DNA from 3 places in the Chryseobacterium sp. GTID13 genome. Region 1 is predicted to be linked to each of the others. Evidence: riboswitches for the same ligand, from Rfam matches in the RefSeq annotation. Region 1 holds a riboswitch; each other region holds the start of a gene.
The links. A riboswitch is a leader RNA that binds a small molecule or an ion and turns the genes downstream of it on or off. The one in region 1 is predicted to bind S-adenosylmethionine.

Region 1 (4,387 bases):
TTGGAATTCCCAAAGCTTGGGCTGCTTCGGAATTATTCCTGAAAGTTCCTACTTGTGTTGTTTGTCCCTTCTGTATCAATGTAGATGTCGAACTGTAGTAGATCTGCGCAAGAGAAGGTGCCCTGAATCCTGTGGAAACCGCTCCTCTCCAATTGAAATTTTTAGCCAGCTTCACATTGGTGGCCAGCTTATAATTAAAAGTAGAACCGAAATCTGAATAATTCTCGAAACGTACTGCTCCTTCCAACAGCCACCAGTCGGTGGGCTCAATTTCCACATCGGCGTAGGCCGCCAGACTGTTTCTGCTTCCGGAAACAGCATTATCAGGACTAAACCCTGGAAAAACCTGTGATCCGGCAGGTCTTACAGCACCGAAGAAGTCCGTTACCTTTTCATTGTCGGGAGTGGCGGCTGTTACTACACGGCCATTGATATCATAAGAAACATAGGAATTTTCGTTTCCTGCATTTACTTTATAGTTTTCATAACGGTATTCTCCTCCAAAAGCCACATTCAGGCCGTGAAGCACATCATATTTTTTGGAGAAATCAAGATTTAAAGTATTTTGTAAGAATTCTGAGCCACCTGCTTCAAATGTTCTTGGGGAATTCTCTCCCAATGAGGCATTAAATGTATTCACCACCCCAAAATTAAAGGCATTCTTTCCGAAAGTATTACTCAGATCCACATTCCAGCCATTCCATTTTCCTTTGATTCCTCCGGCTAAGGAATAATCATTCACACTGGCTTCAATTTGTGGAAGATATCCATTAGGAGTAACAGCATTGATGTTTCTTTCTGTGTTGGGCAGACGGTAAAATCCTCCGGCATTTCCTAAACGGTAGCTGTAACCTCCGAATGAATATACTTTCCAGTCTTCATTGACGGGAATTTCAGAATTGAAAAAAGCTGTGCGGACTGCAATTTAGACTGCCCTGCTCTCAGACTGAAATCTTTTCTTTCCAACCCCCGGTATTTAAGCTCGTGATCCGTAAAATCCTGGCCTAATAAGCCTTGTAATGCTGAAATACTGTTCGCTCCAGCTATCTGGTTTTTGAAATCCTGTGAAAAATAATCAACCTGTGATGCATACTGCTTAACGGTATTAATGATTTGCTGGGTATTGGGAGTATTGGTAATATTTTTATACAGTCCATCAATATTGACTCCATTCTGCAATGCCCTGTAATTAATCGCATTATAGGCATTAAAAATATTTCCCTGACGGACGCCAGCTCTTGAATAAGGATCTCTGTACTGTACGGAACCCGTTACATTAATGAAACCCTTCTCCCCGATTTTCGCCCCATAGTTAAGATCTGCAGAAATGGTCTGCCCGTCGATCCCTCCTGAGAAGTTATTGGCCACTGGCGAAGCATATCCTCCTAAAAATACCTGTCCTGAAAGTCCAAGCCTTTTCTTTAACCCTAAATTCACGACTCCTGCAATAGCGTCGGAACCATATTGGGCAGAAGCCCCGTCTCTCAGAACTTCTATTTTCTCTAAAGCAAAAGCCGGAATTGCGTTAAGATCCGTTCCTACCGAACCTCTTCCCGGAGTCAGGGTAACATTGATCAGGGATGACTGGTATCTTCTTTTCCCGTTAAGCAAAACCAGCACCTGATCCGGACCAAGTCCTCTTAAAAGAGCGGGATCTACGAAATCGGTTCCGTCATTTACCGTATGCGAGGTGGAAGAAAATGAAGGCACTACATAATTAAGCGCCTGGCTTATATTATTTACGGGACTTTGTCTCAGAATTTTAGAAATATTGATGATATCTACCGGAACCGGAGTTTCTGTAAGGGATCTTCCAGCCCCTCTGGACCCAAGGATCACCACATCATCGATCTTTTTGGAAGATACAGAATCCGTCTGCCCGAAATAAAATGCTGAAATAAAAGTTGCTGATGCTATGATTGTTTTTTTGTTGAAATTGTACATGTGTTTTTCTATTTTTTTGATTACTGATTGTTGGTTGATTTCAGGTAGTAAGATTCCTGTAACCTCTATTTGAGGTTACGATCAAAAGCCTGAATGATTGAATTATTTTTTAAAGAAGTCTAGAAACAACAACACATGCACATGTGGGTATGGCATGAGAACAGGTCAGAATAACGAAGCGGAACTTCATGATCTGAGAAACGAAATTTTAAATTGGTCTTGTGGTTTCCCTTGTCTTTAAACATTGATTTTATTTTTAAAACAAAAATGTCAAGATGGGAAGAAAATAGAGAATAAACATTTTTTCCGGGCATACCGGCTTATCTATTTTAGCACCTTGCTTGTTTTTGCAGGTTGCTATCCCATCTATGAGATTCTTGATAATTACGTGGCAAAGATATAATTATTTCGGAAATAAAAAAATAAATGCTCAAAATTTTAACTTTTCGCAAATTTCACCGTAACAAATGAGTTTTTTTACGTCTAACTGAATAGTAGTAAAAAACATTATGAAAAAAACTATATTCACGCTGTCTTTGCTGGCGTCTTTTTTTGCCTATTCACAGGAAAAAACCAATACCGGCACAGACAAGGAGAAACAGATTGAAGGCGTAGTCATTACCAAAACTAAAAAAGCCGTTGAACAGAAAGCGGACCGTACCATTTTTGATTTTTCCGAGCAGCCGCAGCTTAATAACGGGAATGTTCTGGAAGGTATCAAAAAACTTCCGGGACTGGTTTCCACCGATATCGCCGGAATGATGTACCAGGGAAAAATCCTGGATGTTTATCTGAACGGAAGACCTTTAAATATTACTTCAAACGAACTGAATTCTTTTCTTGAAGGGATGCCTGCCAACTCGGTAGACAGAATAGAAGTGATCACCCAGCCGGGAGCAGAATATCCAGCTACCTCAGGAGGTGCCATCATGAATATCATTACCAATAAGAACGCCAATAAGTATCTAACAGCAACCTATTCGGGAAATTATTCTTTTAGCAATTACGACAAATTCAGAAGCCGAACCACCAATTCTTTAAATCTGAATGCAAGAAATAAACTTTTCGGATGGCAGCTGAATGTAGGCCAGAATTACCGTGAAAGTATGCTGAATGGCGATCAGGATGTGCTTCTGCATAACAATACGGACAGAATCGGACGTGGATATTTTGCAAAATCAGGATTGACTTTTGATCTTGGGCAGGACAGATTATTGCTGAACTACGATATTTACCACAACAATAATGGCAATTATACAGCCAGTACAGGACTTGCCGACATTCCTGTAAGCCTTAATCCTCTCCAGTACCGGGAAGCTAATTATGAAGCATCCGATGTGGCTCATACCAATAACCTGAGACAGGAAGCTGTTGTAACGTATCAGAAGCGTTTCAGTGACAAGTCTCAAAAACTGGATTTCCAGTTCGGATATACCAAAGCCTCTTCTAAATTTTCCCAGGATAATTTCTTCCAGAGAGGCTTTTATACAGACCCTTGGCAGCCTTTCCTGAATGTAGGCGGAGAAAATGTACTTGATAATAAGTCGGATATGAGGGTAGCTAACTTCAAGGTAGATTATTCGCAGCCGATCAAGCTTCTGGACGGTGGAAAAGTAAGTTTAGGCGGTTTGTATGAAAGACAGGATTATGATACGGAAAGTAAAGGCCTGACCAACCTGGAATACCAGAGACAGACAGCATCTACCTACCTTGAATTTCAGGCAAAACTGAAAAAGTTTGATTTTACCTTAGGAGCAAGAGCAGAAAACTATGATATTTATGGAATTACACGAATTATAAAGGATAATGCTGTTGTAGAAAGAGATTTAACCCCTTTCAATAAATTCAAGCTTTTCCCGAATGCAAGCGTACAGTATAGCCTGATGAACCAGGTATATGTTGCAGCGAACTACAATAAAAAGATTACGCTGCCAAGCATTTCTGCCCTAAACCCGAACAACGTCATTTTTGCCAGCCCGAATACGGAAGTTACCGGTAACCCGGATCTTCAGCCTACGATCTTTGACAATTATGAATTGAAAGTTTCAGCATTTGATTATGCTTTCATCGGATACAGTGTAAGTTCTGCAAAGGATCAGGTAGCACAGATCATCATGAAAAACGGCAAAAACCTTTACAATAGGCAGGTGAATATTTCGAATATGAAAATCCACAACTTTAATGTAGGTCTTCCTATCCCTTTTATGATTTTCAGCAAGCCGATGAGCGAGATCATGAAGTTCAATTTTAATCCTGACAAGATTAATTTCATGTATCTGTATGCAGGTTATCAGAAACACGATATTGATAATTTAAACAATAAAGGATTCTGGATCTTTAATATCATGACCCAATTGCTTTTACCGAAGGATATCAAGCTGACGGCCAATTACAGCTATTTAACACCGAAAGCCGGGTATTTCTATTTTACAGCAGATAAACC
Region 2 (4,387 bases), 880 kb from region 1:
CCTGTTCTATCAGAGTTTTTCCTACATTTCCATGACCTATGATCGCTAAATGAACGGTTTTAGGTTTTTTGAAAATTTCAGATTCGATGATATTTTTTGTTTTCTCGTCCTGCGAAGAGGTTACTACGATATTGACTCTTTTTTCTGCTGCCACCTGGTTTAAAAGCAGTGGGAATACATTGTTTCTTGCCAGCTCTGCAAGGACTTTATTGAAATCTTCCGCTACGAATCCAAGCACGGAAACATTATTAATGCTGTAAATCTGTGAAACTTTGCCTGACTTTCTTTCGGCTTCAAATTCATCAATCAGGCAGGTAACTGCTTTTTCTGCATCCGCTTCATTCACCAGGATAGATATCCCGTTTTCAATAGCCTGCTGAGAGATCACTCCCACACTTATGCGTGCCAAAGTAAGCGCCTTAAAAATTCTTCCGTCGATCCCGATTTCACCCAGGAAATCTTCTCCTTCAAATTTGATAATTGATCTGTTCTTTAAAAACTTTATTTCGTTAGCATTTCTCATTCTACAAAATATTTTTTATGATTGTATTTAATTGTTTATATTCCATCAGGAAGGCATCATGCCCGTGAATTGACTGTATTTCGTGGTAAAAAACCTCTTTGTTTTCCTCTTTCAGCTGCTGAAAGCACATTCGGATTTCTGATGCCGGGAAAAACAGATCGGTGTCTACAGCAATAAGGTGCATTCGGGCGCTGATCTTTTCTTGTTGCTTTTTTCGGTATTGATATTCATCAGCAAATGATTCATTAGCTTATAAGCTTTCAAACTAAATCTTTCGTTTAATGAATTTCCGTGATAAACGAGCCAGTCTTCAGATTCTAATCTCTGTTTTTCCGGATCGTATCTATTTTGAAATCTGTCGTTTAAAGATTGAGGAGTTCTGTAGCACAGCATCGCATGGATTCTTGCTTTCTGCAGAGGTTCATCATTTCCGTTTAAGAGGAATTTCTGAACCAGGCACTGTGCATGAAGCCAGTCGTGGGTTTTGGAATCGCAGGCAATGGGAATAAAAATTTCCGCCAGCTGCGGCTGCTTGGCAAGCATTTCCCATGCAATTCCACCTCCGAGAGAGCCTCCGATAATGGCGTATAAATTTTTGATATATAAAGTTTCAAGACCTTTCAGGAATATTTCAGCAATATCCGAAGGGGTGAAATCTTCGTATTCGTCAATTAAAAAGTCATCAAATCCGTTTCCGGGGATATTGAAACACAGAACAGTATACTTATTGGTATCAATGACCTGATTTTCTCCGATCAACTGCTTCCACCATCCTTTTTCTCCGGAAACATTTGAATTTCCGGTCAAAGCATGATTGACCAGTATAACGGGAGCTGAAAACAAGTCTGGCCCGAAGATCTGATAAGTCAGCGGGATATGGTATTCCTTTTGGGAATGGGTTTGATACGAAAGATTAATATAGTTTAGTTCTGTTTTCAATTCTATTATTTTAATACAATTGAAAATGCCACAGGAAATGGCTGAAAAGAACTTCAGTGAGTTATCTGTCCAAAATAAATTGGTAGAACGTAGCACCTTCTCTGCTTGCACAAAGGGTTGCTAAGGTTTCATAGGGTCTAATCCCTCAACCTTTCTTGATAACATTTTCAATATTTGAATGAACGCACTGCAAAGATATGTTTTTTCTTTTAATTTTTTCAAAAAAAATATTTAATATCAAAAAAACCAGTAATAGTAAGTGTTCCAATAGTATATTAATAATTATTCAGATGGAAAGAATTGGAATTTTTTTTCAAAAAAACTAACTTCGTATTTGAAAAGTGATGAAATATGACTGTTGAAAAAGAAAGATTACAAGATTCCAAATGGAAAAACTGGGGGCCATACGTCAGTAACCGGCAATGGGGAAATGTACGTGAAGATTACAGCCCGAACGGAAATGCCTGGAATTATGCCAACCACAATACCGCAGAAAGTTATACTTACCGATGGGGTGAAGAAGGGATTGCGGGGATTTCCGATGTGAAACAGATTTTCTGTTTTGCCTTTTCCTTTTGGAACAAAAAAGATAAGATCATAAAAGAGCGTTTTTTTGGATTAAGCAATCCTCAGGGTAACCACGGGGAAGACATCAAAGAAATCTTTTATTATTTAGATAATACACCTACGCATAGTTATATGAAAATGGTGTACAAATACCCTATCAATGCATTTCCTTATGATGATATTGTTGCGGAGAACGGCAGAAGAAGCAAAAAGGAACCTGAATATGAGCTGTTTGATACAGGAATTTTTGACAATGATGAATATTTTGATATTTTCATTGAATACTGTAAAGGCGACCACAATGATATTCTTGCAAGGGTAACTGTTCATAACAGGAGTAATGAGGATGCTCCCATTGTCCTAGCACCAACTGCCTGGTTCAGAAATAACTGGAAATGGGGATATAACACCTATAAAGGCCAGATGAATGCTGCGTATGACGGATGCATAGATGTTAACCATGACAGTATTTCAATCAAAAAGTTCTATTCAAGAAACAGGGCTGCCCAGAGTGCTTTCTGCGAAAATGAAACCAATACACCTAAACTATATGGCGCTCCTTATCCGGGTAATACCTATTTTAAAGACGGAATCAATGACTATATCATTTATGGAAGCAATACGGTAAATCCGGAAAAAAGAGGTACCAAAGCTTCTTTTATCATTGATGAAATGGTAGGCGCAGGACAATCCAAAGTTTTTGATTTCAGGCTGTGTCCTGATGAAACTGATGAGCCTTTTGAAAATTTTGACGAAATTTTCAGCACAAGAATTGCCGAAGCAGATGAATTCTACAGCGAAGTCCAGAGCGAAACAACGAATGAGGATGAAAGGAATGTTCAGCGGCAGGCATTTGCAGGCCTTCTGTGGAATAAGCAGTTTTATCATTACAACGTAGGAAAATGGCTTAAAGGTGATCCGAATCATGAAGCTCCGAGAAATTTTAATGAGTATGTAAGAAATACAGAGTGGAACCACCTTCACAACAAGGACATTATTTCTATGCCCGATAAGTGGGAATATCCCTGGTATGCGACCTGGGATCTGGCATTTCACTGTGTTCCTTTTTCTATCATTGATGCGGAATTTGCCAAAGGTCAGCTTTTACTTTTAACCAAAGAATGGTATATGCATCCGAACGGCCAACTTCCTGCCTATGAATGGAATCTGAGCGATGTGAATCCACCGGTACACGCATGGTCCTGCTTCAGGGTTTTCAAAATTGATGAAAAACAAAATGGCAAGCCTGATCTTTTATTCCTTGAAAAAGTATTCCAGAAGCTTCTCCTGAATTTTACATGGTGGGTGAACCGGAAGGATAAAAACGGTAAAAATATTTTTGGCGGCGGTTTTCTTGGTCTGGATAATATCGGGGCTTTCGACCGAAATATGGTACTGAAGGACGGCCAGCATCTTGAGCAGGCTGACGGAACGAGCTGGATGGCAATGTATGCTCTCAATATGATGCGCATTGCTATGGAACTTGCCCAGTATTATCAGGTATATGAAGATATGGCGATCAAGTTTTTTGAGCATTATCTGTACATCGCAGAAGCTATGGAAAACTTAGGTGACGGTAAAGAAGGTTTATGGAATGAAGAGGATGGCTTTTTCTATGATGTTCTGCAGCTTGGTAACGGGGACAGTGTGTCTTTGAAGCTGAGAAGCATTGTAGGGTTGATTCCTATGTTTGCCGTAGAAATTGTAGATCACAAATTATTGGAAAAGATGCCGAATTTCCAGGCAAGGATGGATTGGGTCTTAAAGAACAAGCCGGAACTTACAAAACTGGTTTCTCACTGGGACGAGGAAGGACAAGGCAGAAAGCACCTGATGAGTATTTTACGCAAAAACAGGCTGACAAAGGTTCTAAGAAGAATGCTTGACGAGAATGAATTCCTGAGCTCTTACGGAATACGCGCCATGTCTAAAGTATACGAGGAAAATCCGTTTGTATTTTCTGTTCACGGTACGGAAAACGTAGTTTATTATACTCCTGCGGAGAGCGACAGCAGGATGTTTGGAGGTAACAGCAACTGGCGGGGACCGATCTGGTTTCCGATCAATTTCCTGATCGTGGAAAGCTTACAGCGTTTTCACTTTTACTATGGCAACAGCTTAAAAGTTGAATTTCCTACAGGAAGCGGTGAGAAAAAAACCTGGATGAAGTAGCACAAAATATCAGCAGAAGGCTATGTTCCCTGTTTTTGAAGGATGAGGATGGGCAAAGGCCTTTCAATGGGGGCAATGCCAAGTTTAATTATGATGAACATTTTAAAGATTATATTACTTTCTTTGAATATTTCCACGGAGACAACGGCCGAGGTGTAGGAGCTTCCCATCAGACAGGATGGACGG
Region 3 (4,387 bases), 750 kb from region 1:
TATTGAAATATCAAATGGTTTTGAAGCATAAGACGAAATTTAAAATTGTCTCAGAAATACACAAATGAATCTCAGGGAGAAGATTTCCCTCTTTAACTAAAAAAATTATCATGAAGAAAATTATTTTACTCATTACAGGCTTCGGCTTTGTGTCCATGTATTCACAAGTAGGTATTAATACTGCAAATCCACAAGGAACTTTCCATGTTGACGGTTCAAAAGATAATAATGCAACTGGTACCCCAACAGCTGTACAGCAATCCAATGATTTTACGGTGACATCATCCGGAAGTGTGGGAGTTGGCACTACAGTACCTGATGCATCTGCAATTTTGGACATTAATGTGGATGGGCTTGCGGTTGGAAGTAAAAAGGGCTTCTGGGACCAAAAGCAGCATTGACCTCTCAGACTGATCAGGTAACAATACCTTCACCTGCTGCGGGACTGCTTGTGTATAATGTAGGAACCGGAGGACTCGGTTATGTAGGCTATGTATTCTGGAACGGTACAGAATGGAGAACATTTAACAATGGCTCTCTTGCTCCCGGAACTTTAGGCTCTATTACCTGTAACGGGGTGACGCTTTCACCGGGAACTTATACTGCCGGAACACCTTATACGGGAACAATGACTGTTCCCTATACCGGAGGGAACGGTGGAGTTTATGCGGCACAGACTGTGGGACCTGTAAACGGGCTTACTGCAACACTGGCTGCCGGAAATTTCAATGTAGGTTCGGGAATTCTTAGCTATACAGTATCGGGTGTGCCTACTGTTTCCAGTCCTACACTTACCACCTTTGCAATCAACATCGGTGGACAGAGCTGTAGTGCAACGGTGGGAGCAGGAGCAGTAATTGCTCCTGGGGAGCTGGTATATTACCATTCTTCAATTCCGCGCAAAACAGCATCATTTCTTTTAAGCCAGTTTCTTAATGATCTTCCGGTAATCAACAATACTTTCAGGGTCGATGCTTTTATTACTGCTCCCAATGCATTTGATTCCAGTGGCGCGAGTACGAATTTTGATCCCCGTCTCTACAATATCACTGCAGCCAATGCAAAAGTATGGGTTTCTGAAGTATCTACCCATACCGGTGACTCACATGGAGCCAATCTGTTAGTCTTTCCAAATAATTATGCTCAGTTTGATGATGGCGTATATCTTACTTATGGTAGAAACGAAACGGTAACTTTTGACATTACTACTGCGGATAACAAATGGTATAGAGTTTATTATGCACTGCGTATAGATAATAAATCTTTCACCAGTGCTGGTAATGGTAATACTACTACAGATTCAAACAACTTAGATAATACATTGGAAGTCTTCGTATCCATTCAGAGACTGTATTAAATGATTTAAATTTGATTGCAACATAGAATGACGCTAACAGCGTCATTTTTTATTTTCCGATACTTATTAGAATAAAATATTAATTCAAGTATTATTAATGATATTTCTCATATTTAACAATTATGTAATATTTGTAAGTGCTTATTTATTGGGGTTTTAGATGAAATTTAAGTTAATTTTTGAAAATATTTCATAATAAAATTTAAAGTCTACTTGTTTTGTGGACTAATTGTTTTTAGATTTGCAGACATATTTCGATCGGCTTATAAAGAAAGATGGAGGGAACTGACCCTGTGAAATCTTAACAACCTGCCCAGAGCAAGGTGTTACATTCAGCCTATAAAGGAAAAATAAGCACTTGGTTTATCGTATTGAGCGATGCCCTTTGCTGTCTTTTCCGCAAAGGGTATTTTTTAAATATATGATAAATAAAATTGATTATGATTAGTAAAAATTTAATTAATTCTAAGGTTTGGGTTCCACCTGTTGCTATATTTTTCTTAGGAATAATGGGCGTACAGGCTCAGACCCAAACTAAGAAAGATACGGTTAACGAAAAGGAAATCGATGAAGTGGTTGTCATTGCTTATGGTAAGGCTAAAAGAACAAGTTATACCGGTTCAGTAGCTACCATATCCAGTGATAAAATCAACAATAGGCCGGTTACCAATATTACAAAAGCGCTGGAAGGGCAGGTTCCGGGGATCCAGGCAGTAAGTGCCTCCGGACAGCCGGGTTCTACCGCTTCTGTACGAATAAGAGGAATTGGCTCTATAAGTGCTTCAAGTGATCCATTGTATGTGGTAGACGGGATTCCTTTTGACGGAAACATCAATTCCATCAGCCCTAATGATATTGAATCCATCAGTGTTTTGAAAGATGCCACCGCAAGTTCATTATACGGTTCAAGGGGAGCTAACGGAATTATTATCATCACAACAAAATCCGGTAAGAAAGGAGAATCCAGGATCAATTTTAATATCAGCCAGGGATTTTCCAACAGAGCGGTAAAGGATTATAAGCAGGTAAGCACCGATCAGTATTTCCAGCTTTATTGGGAAGCATTGAGAAACGGTTATAAATCGGGGCAGATCAGCTCACAGCAGGCAGCACAGATGGCGAGTGATAACCTGACAACTGCTTTGGGAATCAATCCTTACGGAGCCGGTTTTCCCAACCCGGTAGGGACAGACGGAAAGCTTGTTCCTGGAGCAAAAGCTTTGTGGAATGATGACTGGAGAGATATTCTTCAGAGAACAGCTTCCAGAAGCCAGGTAGATTTTGATATCAGCGGAGGCAGTGAGAAAAGCAATTATTTCTTTTCGTTAGGATATCTTGACGATAAAGGAATTGCCATTGAATCCGGATTTCAGAAATTTTCCACGAGGTTAAAAATTAATTCAGAAGTAAAGAAATGGCTGAATGCAGGGGCCAATTTAAGCTATACCAACAGTATCCAGAATGCGCCGCCATCTTCAGACTCGAGAACTGACAATATCATCAATGCAGCCAGGGTTATTCCGTCTTTCTATCCGTATTATGAAAGAAATGCAGATGGAAGTTATGTGTTGGATGCAGAAGGAAACCGGGTTTATGATTTCGGGAAATACAGACCTACCAGCGCATTGCAGAACCAGAATGCTGCAGCAACATTACCTTTGGACAAGAACGAAAATAAAGAGGACAACTTCTCCGGGAAGGGTTTTCTAGAGTTTATTTTCCTTCCGGAACTGAAATTTAAAACCAGCTTTTCCGTTGATCTGGTGAATTATAACGGTCATTACTACTCTAATCCGCTTCTCGGGGAAGGAAGTGAAATTGGAGGTTCTGTAACGAAATCCAACAGCAGAACATTATCTTATACCACCAGTAATATTCTGACTTTTGATAAAAAGTTCGGAAAACACCACTTGAATGTTCTGGGAGGGCAGGAGTTCTACAAATATGATTATCAGACGATATCCGGCTCCAGAAGCCAGTTTTCTCTTCCTTATTATTATGAGCCTGATGCAGCTGCTTTATTGGGGAGCTTTAGTGGTAACAGTGACAAATTTTCTTTGTTGAGTTTTCTGGGAAGAGCGGAATATGATTTTAATAATACTTACTTTTTATCATTATCCGGAAGGGCAGACGGTTCTTCAAGGTTCTTTGCTGATAACAGATGGGGGAAGTTCTGGTCAGTGGGAGGTTCATGGAAAATTTCAAATGAAGATTTTATTAAGGATTTAAATATATTCAATCAGCTGACTCTGCGTGCCAGCTATGGTGGCCAGGGGAATGATAAATTACGAAGACCTAACGGATCCTCTCTGTACTATGCCTACCAGGAATTGTATAAATTTTATAATAACCTGGGTGAGCCGGGAACAGTCCTGGAAAAAGTACAGACCAATGATGTGAAATGGGAAACCAATCTTAATTTAAACGTAGGTCTTGAATTTGCTGTTCTTAATAACAGAGTGAAAGGGAATGTAGAATATTTTAAACGTAAGAGTCAGGATCTTTTGTTTAATATGCCGGTTGCCCCATCCCTGGGAATCAGTGACTTTCCTTTTAATGTGGGAACAATACAGAACACCGGTTTTGAATTTTCACTCTTCACAACGCCTATCAAAAATGATAATTTCCAATGGAATGTGGATGTCAACCTGAGTACTCTGACCAATAAAATAACAAAGCTGCCCAAAGGATCCGTGATCACAGGAACAAAACGTCTTGAAGTAGGAGGTTCTATTTATGATTTCTTTATTCCTGAATGGGTAGGAGTAGATCCTTCCAACGGAAAACCTCTCTGGAGATACATTTACCAGGATGCCAACGGAAATACAGTAGACGGAACCACTTCCGAGTATGCCAAAGCAACCAAAACAGTACAGGGATCCGCATTGCCTAAAGTAATGGGAGGGGTTACCACAAGTATTGCTTATAAAAACTTTGATCTTTCAGGATTGCTGACATTCAGCATCGGTGGGAAGATCCTTGATACGGATTATACATCATTAATGTCGAACGGAAGCGCCGGAGGACGTG

Region 2: linked by a shared signal. The riboswitch ahead of N4G44_RS04945 (alpha/beta fold hydrolase) and the one ahead of N4G44_RS00485 (TonB-dependent receptor plug domain-containing protein) in region 1 are both predicted to bind S-adenosylmethionine.
Region 3: linked by a shared signal. The riboswitch ahead of N4G44_RS04240 (SusC/RagA family TonB-linked outer membrane protein) and the one ahead of N4G44_RS00485 (TonB-dependent receptor plug domain-containing protein) in region 1 are both predicted to bind S-adenosylmethionine.

What each region holds. Positions count from the first base shown of each region.
Region 1 is NZ_JAOCMB010000002.1:97,518-101,904, forward strand. It holds partial or broken gene N4G44_RS00485 (TonB-dependent receptor plug domain-containing protein) at 1-1,944, opposite strand, end outside; SAM-I-IV-variant riboswitch at 2,235-2,333, opposite strand; gene N4G44_RS00490 (outer membrane beta-barrel protein) at 2,454-4,387, shown strand, end outside.
Region 2 is NZ_JAOCMB010000002.1:978,891-983,277, reverse strand. It holds gene N4G44_RS04950 (ACT domain-containing protein) at 1-523, opposite strand, end outside; partial or broken gene N4G44_RS04945 (alpha/beta fold hydrolase) at 525-1,462, opposite strand; SAM riboswitch class I at 1,521-1,627, opposite strand; partial or broken gene N4G44_RS04940 (MGH1-like glycoside hydrolase domain-containing protein) at 1,814-4,387, shown strand, end outside.
Region 3 is NZ_JAOCMB010000002.1:850,850-855,236, forward strand. It holds gene N4G44_RS04230 (hypothetical protein) at 111-401, shown strand; gene N4G44_RS04235 (hypothetical protein) at 398-1,357, shown strand; SAM riboswitch class I at 1,618-1,714, shown strand; gene N4G44_RS04240 (SusC/RagA family TonB-linked outer membrane protein) at 1,798-4,387, shown strand, end outside.